2 linked regions of the Kaistia algarum genome follow. The protein of the gene in region 2 interacts with the protein of the main gene of each other region in a pairwise test. Links are inferred from orthologs where the notes say so. Each region holds a gene or a part of one and is shown on either strand. Other genes may lie near its edges.

The links. The genes of interacting proteins can lie anywhere in the genome.
Region 1: the proteins of OSH05_RS10910 (region 2) and OSH05_RS09760 interact in binary tests that used the Escherichia coli proteins (3 or more experiments, as listed by UniProt). The link is inferred for Kaistia algarum from one-to-one orthologs.

What each region holds. Positions count from the first base shown.
Region 1 is NZ_JAPKNJ010000001.1:2,008,955-2,016,052, reverse strand. What follows is about bases 1-3,304. They hold OSH05_RS09760 ([protein-PII] uridylyltransferase), read left to right. Parts: upstream 1-326; coding sequence 327-3,104; downstream 3,105-3,304. Other genes in these bases: murJ (murein biosynthesis integral membrane protein MurJ), read left to right, coding at 3,111-3,304; mutS (DNA mismatch repair protein MutS), read left to right, coding at 1-259. Also shown: more of murJ, read left to right, coding at 3,305-4,673; trpS (tryptophan--tRNA ligase), read left to right, coding at 4,734-5,774; OSH05_RS09745 (universal stress protein), read left to right, coding at 5,825-6,316; OSH05_RS09740 (alkaline phosphatase PhoX), read right to left, coding at 6,379-7,098.
Region 2 is NZ_JAPKNJ010000001.1:2,259,742-2,267,295, reverse strand. What follows is about bases 1,900-4,628. They hold OSH05_RS10910 (P-II family nitrogen regulator), read right to left. Parts: upstream 3,569-4,628; coding sequence 3,230-3,568; downstream 1,900-3,229. Other genes in these bases: OSH05_RS10905 (acyl-CoA thioesterase), read right to left, coding at 3,845-4,628; OSH05_RS10915 (ammonium transporter), read right to left, coding at 1,900-3,076. In the rest of the region: OSH05_RS10925 (FtsK/SpoIIIE family DNA translocase), read right to left, coding at 1-319; OSH05_RS10920 (aminotransferase class I/II-fold pyridoxal phosphate-dependent enzyme), read right to left, coding at 336-1,523; more of OSH05_RS10915, read right to left, coding at 1,724-1,899; more of OSH05_RS10905, read right to left, coding at 4,629-4,777; OSH05_RS10900 (ubiquinone biosynthesis hydroxylase), read left to right, coding at 4,844-6,088; OSH05_RS10895 (Trm112 family protein), read right to left, coding at 6,089-6,289; OSH05_RS10890 (LON peptidase substrate-binding domain-containing protein), read right to left, coding at 6,291-6,950; trxA (thioredoxin), read right to left, coding at 6,963-7,554. UniProt on the Escherichia coli protein: Involved in the regulation of nitrogen metabolism. Regulates the activity of its targets by protein-protein interaction in response to the nitrogen status of the cell.

The DNA.
Region 1 (7,098 bases), 250 kb from region 2 along the record:
GGCGAGGGCGCGCGACGTGCTCTCGCGGCTGGAGGAGACGGATCGCCAGTCGCCATCGGCGACATTGATCGACGACCTGCCGCTCTTCGCCGCGGCGCTGTCGCGCGCCGTTCCCGAGCGGCCGGTCGTGACCGATCCGATGGCCGAGGAACTCGACCGGATCCTGCCGGACGACCTGACGCCGCGCGAGGCGCTGGAGGCGCTCTACAGGCTCAAGGCGCTACGCACCGAAGCGAAGGCGTCGTCGAAACGCGCTTGAGGTGGTTTATCCCCGCGAACCGGTCTAGGTTCCGAAAAATTCTCTTCTCTGGATGTCGCAGAACCCGATGATCCGATCCGACTCCGCGCTTGTCGACCGCGATGAACTCGCTGCCGAACTCGAGACGATCGCCACCCATTCGGAAAAATCACAGGTCCGCGCGGCCGCGCTGTCGCGGCTCAAGGACGTGATGAAGAAAGGCCGGGCGCGCGCCGAGCAAGATCTGCTGGCAGGCGGGCGCGGCAGCGTATGCGCGCGGCGACTTTCCGATCTCGTCGACGAAGTCATCGGCGCGATCTTTCAACTGGCGATCCGTCACGTCTATCCGGCGCAGAACCCTTCCTCGGCCGAGCGCATGGCGCTCGTCGCCGTGGGCGGCTATGGCCGCGGCATGCTGGCGCCGGGCTCCGACATCGATCTCCTGTTCCTGCTGCCCTACAAGCAGACACCCTGGGGCGAGAGCGTCGTCGAGTTCGTCCTCTACATGCTCTGGGACCTCGGCCTGAAGGTCGGCCATGCGACCCGCAACGTCGACGAGTGCATACGCCTCTCCGGCGGCGACATGACGATCCGGACGGCGATCCTCGAAGCCCGTTTTCTCTGGGGCGACGAAAAGCTGTTCGGTGAGCTTACCCTCCGTTTCGACGAGCAGGTGGTGCGGAACACCGGCCCGGCGTTCATCGCGGCCAAGCTTGCCGAGCGCGACGAACGTCACCGCCGCCAGGGTGCCTCGCGCTATGTCGTTGAGCCGAACGTGAAGGAGGGCAAGGGGGGCCTTCGCGACCTCCATACGCTGTTCTGGATCGCCAAATATTTCTACCGCGTGCGGTCCGGTGACGCGCTGGTCGAGGCCGGCGTCTTCTCTCGTTCCGAGTTGGCGCTCTTCCGCAAGTCGGAGGACTTTCTCTGGTCGGTGCGCTGCCACCTCCACTTTCTCACGGGCCGGGCCGAGGAACGGCTCTCCTTCGACCTTCAGCGCGAAATGGCGGTACGCCTCGGCTACACGTCCCATCCAGGGATGAAGGACGTCGAGCGCTTCATGAAGCACTATTTCCTCGTCGCGAAGGATGTCGGCGATCTGACGCTGATCTTCTGTTCGGCGCTGGAGGAAGAACACGCCAAGACGACGCCGAGGCTCAATCGCTTCTTCGGCATCGCGCCGCGCCGGAAGCTGAAGAAGATCCCCGGCACCACCGATTTCGTCGTCGAGCATGATCGCATCAACATGGCGGCCGCCAATGTCTTCGAGCGCGATCCGGCCAATCTGATCCGTCTCTTTCACCTGGCCGACAAGCACAACCTCGCCTTCCATCCCGATCTGATGAAGGCGGCGACCCGCTCGCTGAAGCTCATCGACGGAGAGATGCGCGAGGATCCTGTCGCGAACCGGCTTTTTCTGGAAGTCCTCTCCTCAAGAAGCCAGCCGGAGATCGTTCTTCGACGGATGAACGAGGCCGGCGTACTCGGCCGTTTCCTTCCCGATTTCGGCAAAATCGTCGCGATGATGCAGTTCAACATGTATCATCACTATACGGTCGACGAACATCTGATCCGTTCGATCGGCATCCTTTCGTCGATCGAGCGCGGCGAGCATGCGCAGGATCATCCGCTAGCTAGCAGCCTGATCCCGAATATCCAGGACCGCGTCGTGCTCTATGTGGCGATGCTCCTGCACGATGTCGCCAAGGGGCGGCCGGAGGATCATTCGATCGCCGGCGCGCGGGTCGCCCGCAAGCTCGGCCCGCGGCTTGGGTTGTCGCCCGCGCAGACCGAGACGGTGGCCTGGCTCATCGAGAACCACCTCCTGATGAGCATGACGGCGCAGTCGCGCGACCTTGGCGACCGCAAGACCATCCAGGATTTCGCGGCCGTCGTGCAGAGCCTGGAGCGGTTGAAGCTCCTGCTGATCCTGACGATCGCCGATATCTCCGCCGTCGGTCCTGGCGTCTGGAATGCCTGGAAGGGCCAGTTGCTGCGCACGCTCTACTACGAGACCGAGCCCTTGCTGACCGGCGGCCACAGCCAAATTTCGCGCGACAAGCGCGTCGCCGCGGCGCGGGCCGAGCTGGGCCATGCGCTGTCGGGGTGGTCGGCTCCCGATCGCGAGGCCTATCTGGAGCGGCACTACCCGGCCTATTGGATGCGCGTCGACCTGCCGCGCAAGATCGCCCATGCCGAAATGATCCGCGAGGCCGACGCGGCGGGCAAGACGCTCGCCACCGCCGTTTCCATGCGCCCCTTCGAGGGCGTCACCGAGATCACCATCTTCGCGCCAGACCATCCTCGCCTATTGTCGCTGATCGCGGGCGCCTGCACGGCCGCAGGCAGCAACATTGTCGATGCGCAGATCTTCACCACCACCGATGGCCGCGCCCTCGACACCATCGTCCTGCAGCGCGAGTTCGATTCGGACGAGGAGGAAGAGCGGCGGGGCTGGAAAGTCGGTGCTCTGATCGAGGACGCGCTGTCCGGGACCGTGGCGCTGCCCGAGGCGATCGCCCGCAAGGCCAAGCCGCGCGCCAAGATCAAGGCCTTCACGGTCAAGACCGAGATCCTGTTCGACAATTCCTGGTCCAACCAGTTCACCGTCATCGAAGCCTCGGGCATCGATCGGCCCGGCCTGCTCTACGACCTGACGCGTTCGATCTCGGACCTCAATCTCAACATCGCCTCCGCCCATGTGGCGACCTTCGGCGAGCGGGCCGTCGACGTCTTCTACGTCACCGACCTGATGGCGCGGAAGGTCACCAACGCCGCCCGCGAGGCGAATATCCGCCGCCGGCTGCAGCAGGTCTTCGAGGGCGATATCGCTGCCGATAAGTCATCCGCCCGCCGGACGGGATAACGGGCGGTGTCGCTCGCGCGCAATTTTGCGACGGTCGCGAGCTCCACGATGTCGAGCCGACTGCTCGGATTCGTGCGCGACATGTTCATGGCGGCGGCGCTTGGTACGGGGCCGGTCGCCGACGCTTTTCTCGTCGCCTTCCGCCTGCCCAATCTCTTTCGCCGCCTCTTTGCGGAAGGCGCGTTCTCCGCGGCCTTCATCCCGCTCTTCGCCCGCCGTCTGGAAGAGAGCGGCGACGAGGCGGCGCATCGATTTGCCGGCGAAGTATTATCGGCCTTCGCGCTGCTCCTCGTGATCGTCACGATCGTGGGCGAGATTTTCATGTCGCCGATCATCGGAGTTCTGGCACCGGGCTTTGCAGCCGACCCGGAGAAATTCGCGCTCGCCATCCTGCTGACGCGGATCGCGCTGCCCTATCTGGCGCTGATTTCGCTGCTCGCGCTCTATAGCGGCGTGCTGAATGCCCATGGGCGCTTTCTCGCCGCCGCCATGGCGCCGGCGCTGCTCAATGTGGTCCTGGTCGGCGCGCTGGCCTATGTGATCGTGACCGGGCGGCAGGATACGGAGCAAGCCGGTATCCTGCTGGCGGTGGCAACCCTGGTCGGCGGCCTCGCCCAGCTTCTCATGGTCGTTGTCGCGACCCGCCGGGCAGGGATCGACCTGCCCTTGCTTCGCCCGCGCCTGACTGCCGGGGTGCGGCGCCTGACGGCGCTCGCCGTCCCGGGTCTGATCGGTGGTGGCGTCACGCAGATCAACATCGTGATCGGCACGATGATCGCTTCCTTCGCTCCCGGCGCCATCGCGGTACTGGGCTATGCCGATCGCCTCTACCAGCTGCCACTCGGCATTGTCGGCGCCACCATCGCCGTCGTCGTGCTGCCCGATCTGTCGCGCCAGCTTCGTGCCGGTCGCGCCGATCTCGCCGCGGCGCTGCAGAACCGCAGCGTCGAATTCTCGATGGCGCTGACGCTTCCGGCGGCGGCGGGACTGTTCGCTCTGGCCGAGCCGATCGTCCGCATCATCTATGAGCGCGGCGCCTTCGATGCTGCCGATACGCTCGTCACGGCGCGAACGCTGATGGGCTTTGCGCTCGGCCTGCCGGCCTTCGTCCTGATCAAGGCGCTGTCGCCGGCCTATTTCGCCCGCGAGGACACGAAGACGCCGATGTGGTTCGCTGCCATCGCGGTGGCAATCAACGTCGCGGGCTCGCTGGCGCTGTTCCCCGTGTTGTCGGAAGTCGGCATCGCCCTCGCGACGTCACTCTCGGCCTGGGTGAATGCCGGCCTTTTGGGCGGATTGCTGCTTGTCCGTGGTCATTGGCAGCCGGACGCTCGGCTCCGCCGCTCGGCTCTCCTGCTCATCGTGGCCACGGCCGCCATGACCCTTGTTGCCCGGTCCGCCGCCGCGCTCGCCGAGCCGTTGCTTCGGACGCATGGCGGGCTCATTGCCGCGTTGACGTTGGCGGCGATCTGCCTCGGCGCCGCCGTGCTCTACGCGATGCTCTGCCAGTTTGCGCGCATCGTCGACTTTTCCGAGCTGATCCGCGTTCTGCGCGCGCGGCAAGGCTGAGCGGCGCTTGCGCGAGGCCTTTCGCCGCGCGATAAGGCGGCCGATCAACGGGGTTTCCTCATGACCGAATTCCAGCCGCGCGTCTTTTCCGGCGTCCAGCCGACCGGCAATCTGCATCTTGGTAATTATCTCGGCGCGATCGTCAATTTCGTCGCGCTGCAGGAGAGCCACGATTGCATCTATTGCGTCGTCGACATGCACGCGATCACGGTCTGGCAGGATCCCGCCGAGCTGTCGCGCCAGATCCGCGAGGTCACGGCCGCCTTCGTCGCGGCCGGTATCGATCCTGTGAAGCACATCGTCTTCAACCAGAGTCAGGTCTCGGTTCATGCCGAGCTCGCCTGGGTATTCAACTGTGTTGCCCGCATCGGCTGGATGAACCGGATGACGCAGTTCAAGGACAAGGCCGGCAAGGACAAGGAAAACGCCTCGCTCGGGCTCCTGGCCTATCCGAGCCTGATGGCGGCCGACATTCTCGCCTATAAGGCGACGCATGTTCCGGTCGGCGAGGACCAGAAGCAGCATCTCGAGCTGACGCGCGACATCGCGCAGAAGTTCAACAACGACTATGCCGGCTCGATCGCCGCGCATGGCTATGGTGATGCCTATTTCCCGATCACCGAGCCGCTGATCACCGGTCCGGCGACGCGGATCATGAGCCTGCGTGACGGCACTAAGAAGATGTCGAAATCCGATCCGTCGGATTATTCGCGCATCAACCTGACCGACGACGCCGACGGCATCGCCCAGAAGATCCGCAAGGCCAAGACCGATGCCGACGCGCTGCCGAGCGAGGTCGAAGGCCTCAAGGGACGTCCGGAGGCGGATAATCTCGTCGGCATCTACGCGGCGTTGTCGGGCCTTGCGAAGCCGGATGTGCTGAGCCAGTTCGGCGGCCAGCCATTCTCCGCCTTCAAGCCGGCCCTGGCCGATCTGGCCGTGGAGAAGCTGGGCCCGGTCGGCGGCGAGATGCGCCGGCTGATGGGCGACCCTGGCCATATCGACCAGATTCTCGCCAATGGCGCCGCCCGTGCCGAGGCGATAGCCCGGCCGATCATGGACGGCGTCAAGGATATCGTCGGCTTCATCCGCCGCAACTGATCCCTCGCCCTCGCCTTGCGGGGGTGACCGGCGAGTGGCAGCATAGAGCGATGCTGAAGCGCAGAAGCACCGAGGCCGGACACCGGCGCAAGTTCCTGGCCGTAATCGACGACAGCCCCGAATGTTCGCGCGCGGTCGTCTATGCCGCCCGAAGGGCCGAGCGAACCAGCGGTGCCCTGGCCTTGCTTTATGTGATCGAACCGCCCGGCTTCCACGATTGGATCGGCGTCGAGAACATCATGCGTGCCGAGGCGTCGGAGGAGGCGGAAAAGGCACTGGCCCGCTTCGCCGATCTCGCACGGCGCCATTCTTCCGTCGAGCCGGAGCTGGTGATCCGCGAGGGCGCGCGGGCCGAGCAGGTCAATCACCTCATCGCCGAGGACGAGGACATCGCGATCCTGGTGCTGGCCGCCGGCATCGACAAGGAAGGGCCAGGCCCGCTCGTCACCGCGATCGCCGGGCGCCTTGCGGGCACCTTTCCGGTGCCGATCACCATCGTTCCGGGTGCCCTGACGGACGAGGAAATCGCCGCCATCGCCTGACAGCGGACGCAAAAAAAGGGCGCCCGAAGGCGCCCTTTCCGTTTTCCGATCGGCTCGGGTGACTACATCTTCTTCGCCTTGGCTTCGTCCTTCTTTGACGATGCCGGATCTTGGACGATCTCGAAGGTGATGTTGCGGCCATGCTGGCGGGTATAGAACACGCGCCAGCCATTTTCGAACGGTGTCGGGACAGCGGTGCCGATCAGGCCTTCGACTGTCGGATTGCCGTCGGAGACGTGAATGCCGGTGATCTCGTTGTCACCGTCATTCTGGAAGCCCTCGGCCGAGGTGAGCGCCTCGTCGATCGTCGCCATGTCGTCGCGGCCCTGGCTCAGGAAGCGAACCGGATCCGGCGTGCTCGCCTTCGCATAATCAGCCGTCACGTCGACGATATAGCCGGAGTCGAAGGCGTTGCGCTGCATGTGCAGCTTGTCGCCGGCATCCTCGACGACGAGCAGCTGCGTGTCGTTGAGGAAAGAGAGATTGTCGAAGCCCGTGCGGGTCGCATCGCCGCGATAGACGAGCGCGACCGTCGCCCTGTCGGGGTTCTTCTTCGACTGGGCGATCTTGAACACGCCGCCGAACCCGCCGAAATCAACGCCGGCCTCGGTCTTGGCGTTGGTGTCGCCGGTTGCCGTGAAATAGAACTCCTTGAAGCTCGTTCCCGGACGGAACTGGCCGTTTTCGGGGCGCTTGAACGGCGTGCCGCCCGCCTTCTTGGCGAGATCGTTGGCGTCGAAGGCCTCGGCCGGATGCTCGTCGCTGTCGCGGATCGTGACCCA
Region 2 (7,554 bases):
GGCGGATGCCGCCGAACAGCGCCCGCCAGCCCCAGATCACGGCCGGAAGCAGCAGGAGGACCGCGCCGATGCCAAAGAACTGCATCAGCAGATCGGCGAGGATCGACCCTGGAAAGCCGAGCGCATTGGCCGCCGGCTTGGACGTCGCATAGGAGAGCGACGGATCGTCGACCGCCCAGGTGGCGAGCGCCACCGCGACCGCCGCCGTCCCGCCGATGAGGGCGATACCGATTGCAAGGCCGAGATGCCGCTGCACGAAACGGCGCAGCCCGTCATCGTCGGAGTCGAGGGCCAGGGCTTCGGAACGGATCGAGCGCATCGTCACATCCTGTCCTTCACGATCGGTCGAAAATATCTGCCATGCGTGTCAGTGCCTCGCGGGTGACGTCGAGGTCCTGAACCATGGCGATGCGCAGGTATCCGACGCCGGGATTGTGGCCCTCGGAATCCGGCAGGCACAGATATCCGCCCGGTATCGTCCGCACCCCGCCCTCCTGCCAGAGCCGGACGGCAGCCGCTTCGCCATCCGGAACGGGCAGCCAGAGAAAGAACCCGCCCTGCGGCACGCCCCCGCCGAGCCTATCGCCGAGGATTGCCTCGGCCAGCGCGAATTTCTCGTTGTAGAGCGCGCGGTTCGCCGCGACATGGCTCTCGTCGGAATAGGCCGCAACCGCCACCGCCTGCAGCGGGCCGGGCACCTGTGGCGCCGCCATGTTGCGCAGCCGCGTCCAGCCGGCGATGAAGCCCGGATCCCCCGCCGCGAAGCCGCAGCGCAGCCCCGGCAGATTGGAACGCTTGGAGAGCGAGTGGAACGTGAGGACGTTGCCATAGCCATCGCCCAGCGAATCGGCCGCCTCGAGCACGCCGGGCGGCGGCGCCGTCCGGTAGATCTCCGAATAGCATTCGTCAGCCAAGATCATGATGTCGTACTGCCGCGCCGTCCCGATCAGTCGCTTCCATTCGCCGAGCGTCGCGACGCTGCCCTGCGGGTTGGAGGGCGAAGCGACATAGATCGCGACGGTGCGCGCCAATATGTCTTCGCCGAGCGTGGCCAGATCGGGCAATGTCCGCTCGCCATCCGGCTCCACCAGGACGATCTCCGCGCCCGCGGCTTCCGCGCCGGCCGCATAGGCTTGGTAGAACGGGTTCGGCAGCAGCACGATCGGGCGTTCGATCCGGCGGGTGCGTTCGCGCGCGCCAAGCGCCGCGAAGAACAGCCCCTCACGCGAGCCGTTGAGCGGCAGCACCATCCGTTCCGGGTCGATAGCGTGAACGAGGCTATAGCGATGACCGAGCCAGTCGGCGATGGTGCGGCGAAACGCATCGGTACCGCGAATGGCTGGGTACTGGCCGAATTCGCTGAGATGCGCCGCGATGGTCGGCCCGACGAAATCGGGGATCGCATGCTGCGGCTCGCCGAGGCCGAGCAGGATCGGCGGCCGCCCGGGCGGGATGCCCGCCAAGCGGTCGTTCAAGCGGGCGAAGGGCGAAACGAGCCTTACGGCGCTCGTGGTGCCGGCCATGCCGATCCTCGTCGGTGAACTCCAGGCGCCGACTCTAGCCGCCCTTGGTTAAGCCCCCTTTAACCATCGATGTCCGGCAAGGGCGGTTGGCAGCTCCGGGCCCGGCGAATAGCCTCCCAAAATGAAAAAGCCCCGGCGGGAAGCCGGGGCCAGTTTTCGCGCTTGGGAGGACGGGGCACGCGAGGCGCCCCGTTTCGCGATCAGCTGTGGTAGGCGCGCTCGCCATGCTCCTGGATATCGAGGCCTTCGCTCTCGACTTCGGGGCGCACGCGGAGGCCGACGATGACATCGACGATCTTGTAGAGGATCGCCGAACCAATGCCGGACCAGACGATCGTGAACAAGACGGCCTGGATCTGCACCCAGACCTGATGGCCCATCGCATAGTCCTTGATGCCGGTACCGCCGAGCGACGGGCTGACCAGAATGCCGGTGGCGATGGCGCCGACGATGCCGCCAATGCCGTGGACGCCGAAGACGTCGAGGCTGTCGTCATAGCCGAACGCGTTCTTCACCGTGGTGACGAAGAAGAAGCAGACGATCGAGGCGACGAAGCCGAGGCAGATGGCGCCGACCGGACCGGCGAAGCCGGCAGCCGGCGTGACGGCCACGAGGCCGGCAACAACGCCCGAGATCGCGCCCAGCATGGACGGCTTGCCGCGGACGACCCATTCGATGAACACCCAGCCGATCGCCGCACCGGCGGTCGCGACGAAAGTGTTGATGGTGGCCAGACCCGCGACCGAGCCGGCGGAGAGAGCCGAACCGGCGTTGAAGCCGAACCAGCCGACCCACAGCAGGGAGGCGCCGATCATCGAATTGGTCAGCGAATGGGGCGGCATCAGATCCTTGCCGAGGCCCATGCGCTTACCGACCAGGATACAGCCGACGAGGCCCGCAATACCGGCATTGATGTGGACGACGGTACCACCGGCGAAGTCGAGGGCGCCGAGCTGGAACAGCCAGCCGGTCGACTGCCAGACGCTATGGGCGACCGGGAGGTAGATGAACGTGACCCAGAGGATCATGAACAGCACCACCGCCGAGAACTTCATGCGCTCGGCGAAGGCGCCAACGATGAGCGCCGGGGTGATCGCCGCGAAGGTCATCTGGAAGACGACGAAGACATATTCCGGAATAGTGCCGGAAAGCGTGTCGGGCGTGATGCCCGCCAGGAAGGCCTTGGACAGGCCGCCGATGAAGCCGCCGCCATCGGTGAAGGCGAGGCTGTAGCCGTAGAAGACCCAGATGACCATGACGATCGAAGCGATCAGCAGGCACTGCATCAGCACGGACAGCATGTTCTTGGTGCGGACGAGACCGCCATAGAACAGGGCAAGGCCCGGGACGATCATCATCAGCACGAGGACCGAGGAGATCAGCATCCAGGCGGTGTCGCCGGAGTTCAACACCGGCGCGGCCGCGACGGCCGGAGCTGCGGCGGCTGCAGCGTCGGCCGCGGGTGTTGCGTCCTGGCCATAGGCCATGGCCGTCAGCGTCAGCAGCGAACCTGCCGCGCCGAGCAGTGCATAAGGGGCATTTCTGAACTTCATGGAACCTCTCCTCTCGGTCCGACCGTCCGGTCGGCTGCCAGCGCCCGGAAGGCCGAGCCCCTTCTCGCGTATGTTGGCCGCGTAGTCGGCGATACGATCAAACATTGTGCAACTTACCATCTCTATCGATGCGGAAACGAACCGCTGCCTCCGTCAAAGAGCGTCGGAATCGGTCTCGCCCGTGCGGATGCGGACCGCCTGTTCGATCGAATAGACGAAGATTTTTCCATCGCCGATCTGGCCGGTCTTGGCGGCACCGCTGATCGCTTCCACGACCTGATCGACAGAGCCGGAAGGCACGGCGATCTCGACCTTGAGCTTCGGCAGAAAGCTCACGGCATATTCGGCGCCACGATAGATCTCGGTATGGCCCTTCTGGCGGCCATACCCCTTCACTTCCGTCACGGTCAGTCCCTGCACGCCAATGGCGGTGAGGGCGTCGCGTACCTCGTCGAGCTTGAATGGCTTGATGATCGCCATAACGATTTTCATGTCATCTTCCCGTCTATTTCCGGCACTTCTGCACCGTCGTCGATTGGTCGACCGGAAATGCCCCCGCTGCGCGTAAAGCCTTTCGCTGGCTAGCGTCTAACAAAGTCCGTGCCAGATGGGGCCTGACATTTCAGCACGGCGTGTTTTCGCGCAATTATTGGCTGCATCGCCACAGCAGACGAGCGATCTGGCCATGATGCTCGTGCATACAATATGCAGATGACCAGAAAATGATCAAAAAAACACCCCGAACACGCCTAATATCTAGGCATCGCCTCAATCGCGAGCAGGGGACGCCTGGACGCTCCTCACGAGGCCTTCCTGCGCGACGGAAGCGATCAGCGCTCCGCCGCGCTCGTAGAGGCTGCCGCGATTGAAACCGCGCGAGCCATGGGCAGACGGACTGTCGCTGACATAGAGCACCCAGTCGTCGAAGCGGAACGGCCGGTGAAACCACATGGCGTGATCGAGGCTGGCCACCTGCAGCGTCGGATCGAACACCCAGCGCCCCTGCGCGATCAGCGTCGTGTCGAGCAAGGTCAGGTCGGAGGCATAGGCGAGGACGGACCGCACAAGCCCGACATCGCTTCCAAGCTCGACACGCGGCCGCATCCAGACCGCCTGCGCCGACGCAGAGCCATCCCGTCGCATATAGGCGCCGATATCCACCGGACGGATCTCGATCGGTCGGGGCCGTCGCCAGAACTTATGCGCCGTCCTCGGCGCCTCGCGCAGCAGCACGTCGAGGAACTCCGCCTCGGATGGCAGAGCATCCGGTGCCGGCACCATCGGCATCGACGTCTGGTGCTCGAGCCCTTCCTCCTCGGCATGAAAGGACGCGGCCATCGAGAAGATCACCTGGCCATGCTGCTCGGCCAGCACGCGCCGTGTTGAGAAGGATCCTCCGTCGCGGATCCGTTCGACCGCATAGATGATATCGGCCTCCGGGTCGCCGAGACGCAGGAAATAGCCATGCAGCGAATGGCAGGCTCGATCCGTTACGGTACGCGACGCGGCCATCAGAGCCTGGCCCAGCACCTGGCCGCCGAAAATGCGCTGCCAGCCCGGATCGAAGCTGCGACCGCGGAACCGGTTGTCGTCGACGGGATCGAGATCCAGTATGGAAAGGAGATCGTCGGTCACGGTGGAGCCCGGCGGAAAGGAAGCGGCGGCCGGCCGCGCCTCCAGATGCGGCGGCGCACCGGTCAAGTCAATGGGCCAGTTCGCGCCTGCCATCGGGACCGCGGCAGCCGACTCGATGCAAGGAATGCCGTCATGACCAAGGAGACCCACGAACCGTCGGGCGCACCGCGGCGCTTCGACGTCGTCATCGCCGGCGGCGGCTATGTCGGCCTCTCGCTGGCGCTGGCGCTGCGTAAGGGCGAACCTTCGATGGCCGTCGCCGTGGTCGATCCGGCACCGCTGGGCGCCGGAACCCGCGACAGCCGCGCCTCGGCGATCGCCGCGTCCGCGCGTCACATGCTGGAAGCGCTCGGCATCTGGGAGCGCCTCGCGGACGAAGCCGAGCCGATCACCGAAATGGTAGTGACGGACAGCCGCACCCGCGATTCCGTCCGCCCCGTCTTTCTCACTTTCGCCGCCGACGGCGCGCCGGACGGCCCGCTCGCCCATATGGTGCCGAATGCCGCGCTGGTCGGCCATCTCCTGGAGGCGGCGGATCGCTGCGGCGTCGTCCGGATCGAAGGCTCCGTCGCCGATTTCGTGGCGACGCCCTCGGCGATGGTGGTGACGCTCGCCAGCGGCGAGGCGATCAAGGCCCGCCTGCTCGTCGCGGCGGACGGGGCAAAATCGCGGCTTCGCGATCTCGCCGGCGTCCGTACGGTCGGCTGGGATTACGGCCAGTCGGGCATCGTGGCGACGGTCCAGCATGAGCGTCCGCATGGGGGCCGCGCCGAGGAGCATTTCCTGCCGGCAGGACCCTTCGCCGTCCTGCCCCTGCCGGGCAACCACTCTTCGCTGGTCTGGACGGAGACGACCGAGGCAGCCGAACGCCTGCTCCGCGCTGACGAGTTCACGCTCCAGTTCGAATTGGAACGACGCTTCGGCCATCATCTCGGCGCACTCAGCCTCAAGGGCAAACCGCGCGCCTTCCCGCTCGGGCTTCGCGTCGCGCGCCGCTTCATCGCCCCGCGCTTCGCGCTTTGCGGCGATTCGGCCCATGCGATCCATCCGATCGCGGGCCAGGGCCTCAATCTCGGCTTCAAGGATGCGGCGGCGCTCGCCGAGACCGTGATCGACGCCGCCCGCCTCGGCCTCGATCCGGGCATGATCGAGACTCTGGAGCGCTATGAGCGCTGGCGGCGCTTCGACACGGTGCAAATGGGAATGGTGACCGACGGGCTGAACCGGCTGTTCTCGAACGACAACCCGGCGCTGCGGATCGCCCGCGATATCGGGCTCGGCCTCGTCGATCGCCTGCCGCGCTTGAAGCGGCGCTTCATCGACACCGCCTCCAATGCCGCCAGCGGGCCAAAGCTGCTGCGCGGCGAAGCGGTCTGATCAGATATCTTCGATCGGCCGGGCCTCGTCGGGCAGCATGATCGGGATGCCGTCGCGGATTGGATAGGCGAGCCGCGCTGCGCGGCTGACCAGTTCCTGCCGCTCGAAATCATAGTCGAGCGACGTCTTGGTCAGAGGGCAGACCAGCATTTCGAGAAGCTTGGGGTCGATCCGGCTCGCCGGACGCTCGGGCGCGGCCATCCTATTGCAACAGCTGCGATGCATCGCCGCGACGCGCGAGCGAGATTTCCGTGAGCGCGATCAGCGTCTCGGCGCGCGAGCGAAGGTCTGCCGCCTCGAGCAAGGCCTGCTTCTCCGCCGGACCATAGGGGCTCATCATCGACAGCGCGTTGACGAGCGTCTCGTTCGAGGTACGGCCGATATTGTCCCAGTCGGCCTCCAGCCGATGCGCCTCGAGATAGGCCCGGAACACGTCGAGCAGCCGGTCGCGGTCGACACCCTCGGCTCCGGCATTCTCCTCGAAATCCTCGCGGAACGGCTCGGCCGTCACGCGGCAACGGCGGAAGCCCGAGACCGCCTCGACCTCCTCGACGATTCGGAAGCGCGAAATGCCGGTCAGGCAGATCATGTAACGCCCGTCATCGGTCTCGCCATACGACGTGATGCGCCCCATGCACCCGATGGGGAACAGCGCGCCCTCGTCGCTCTCGGCGACAGGCTGGATCATGCCGAGAATGCGATTGCCCGCCATCGCCTCGTCGACCATCGCGAGATAGCGCGGCTCGAAGATGTTGAGCGGCATCTGCGAACGCGGCAGCAACAACGCTGCCGAGAGCGGGAATACCGGAATGATCTCCGGCAGATCCGCCGGAGATCGATAAGTGGCCTTACCAGCCTGCATGCGATTTGCGCCTCAAGAAAACAGAACGGAAGACAGACGGCGACGTCCCGAAAGGGTTGCCTCATCGGTCATTCCCCAGGCCTCGAACAGCTGGACCAGCTGTTTGCGGGCCTTGTCATCTTCCCAATTGCGGTCCGCCCTGACGATTTCAAGGAGGCGGTCGGTCGCGCCCTCACGATCGCCCTTAGCGTTCAGCAGCAAAGCCAGATCGAAACGGGCGGCAAAATCCTTGGGATCGCGCTCGATCCGCGCCGCCAGTTCTTGCTCCTCGCCCAGTTCGGCGGTCTGCGCGAGCAGCGCCAGCTGTGCCTTGAGGCCTGTGACCAGCGGATCGGCAGCCGCCGCTTCCGGCACGCCGGCCAGAAGCGCCTCGGCCTTGTCCGCTTCGCCCACGGCGATATGGCAGCGGGCGAGCCCCACCAGCGCCTTCAGGTTCTCCGGCTCGGCCGCAAGCACCGCAGCATAGAGCTGCGCCGCCTCGGCCGCCGCGCCCGCCGTCAGAAGCTCTTCCGCCTCGACAAGCGCCGCCTCAATCTCGCCGCCGCCGGCGGGTCCGGCCAGCTTGTCGATGAAGGCCTTGACCTGTCCCTCGGGCAGCGCGCCC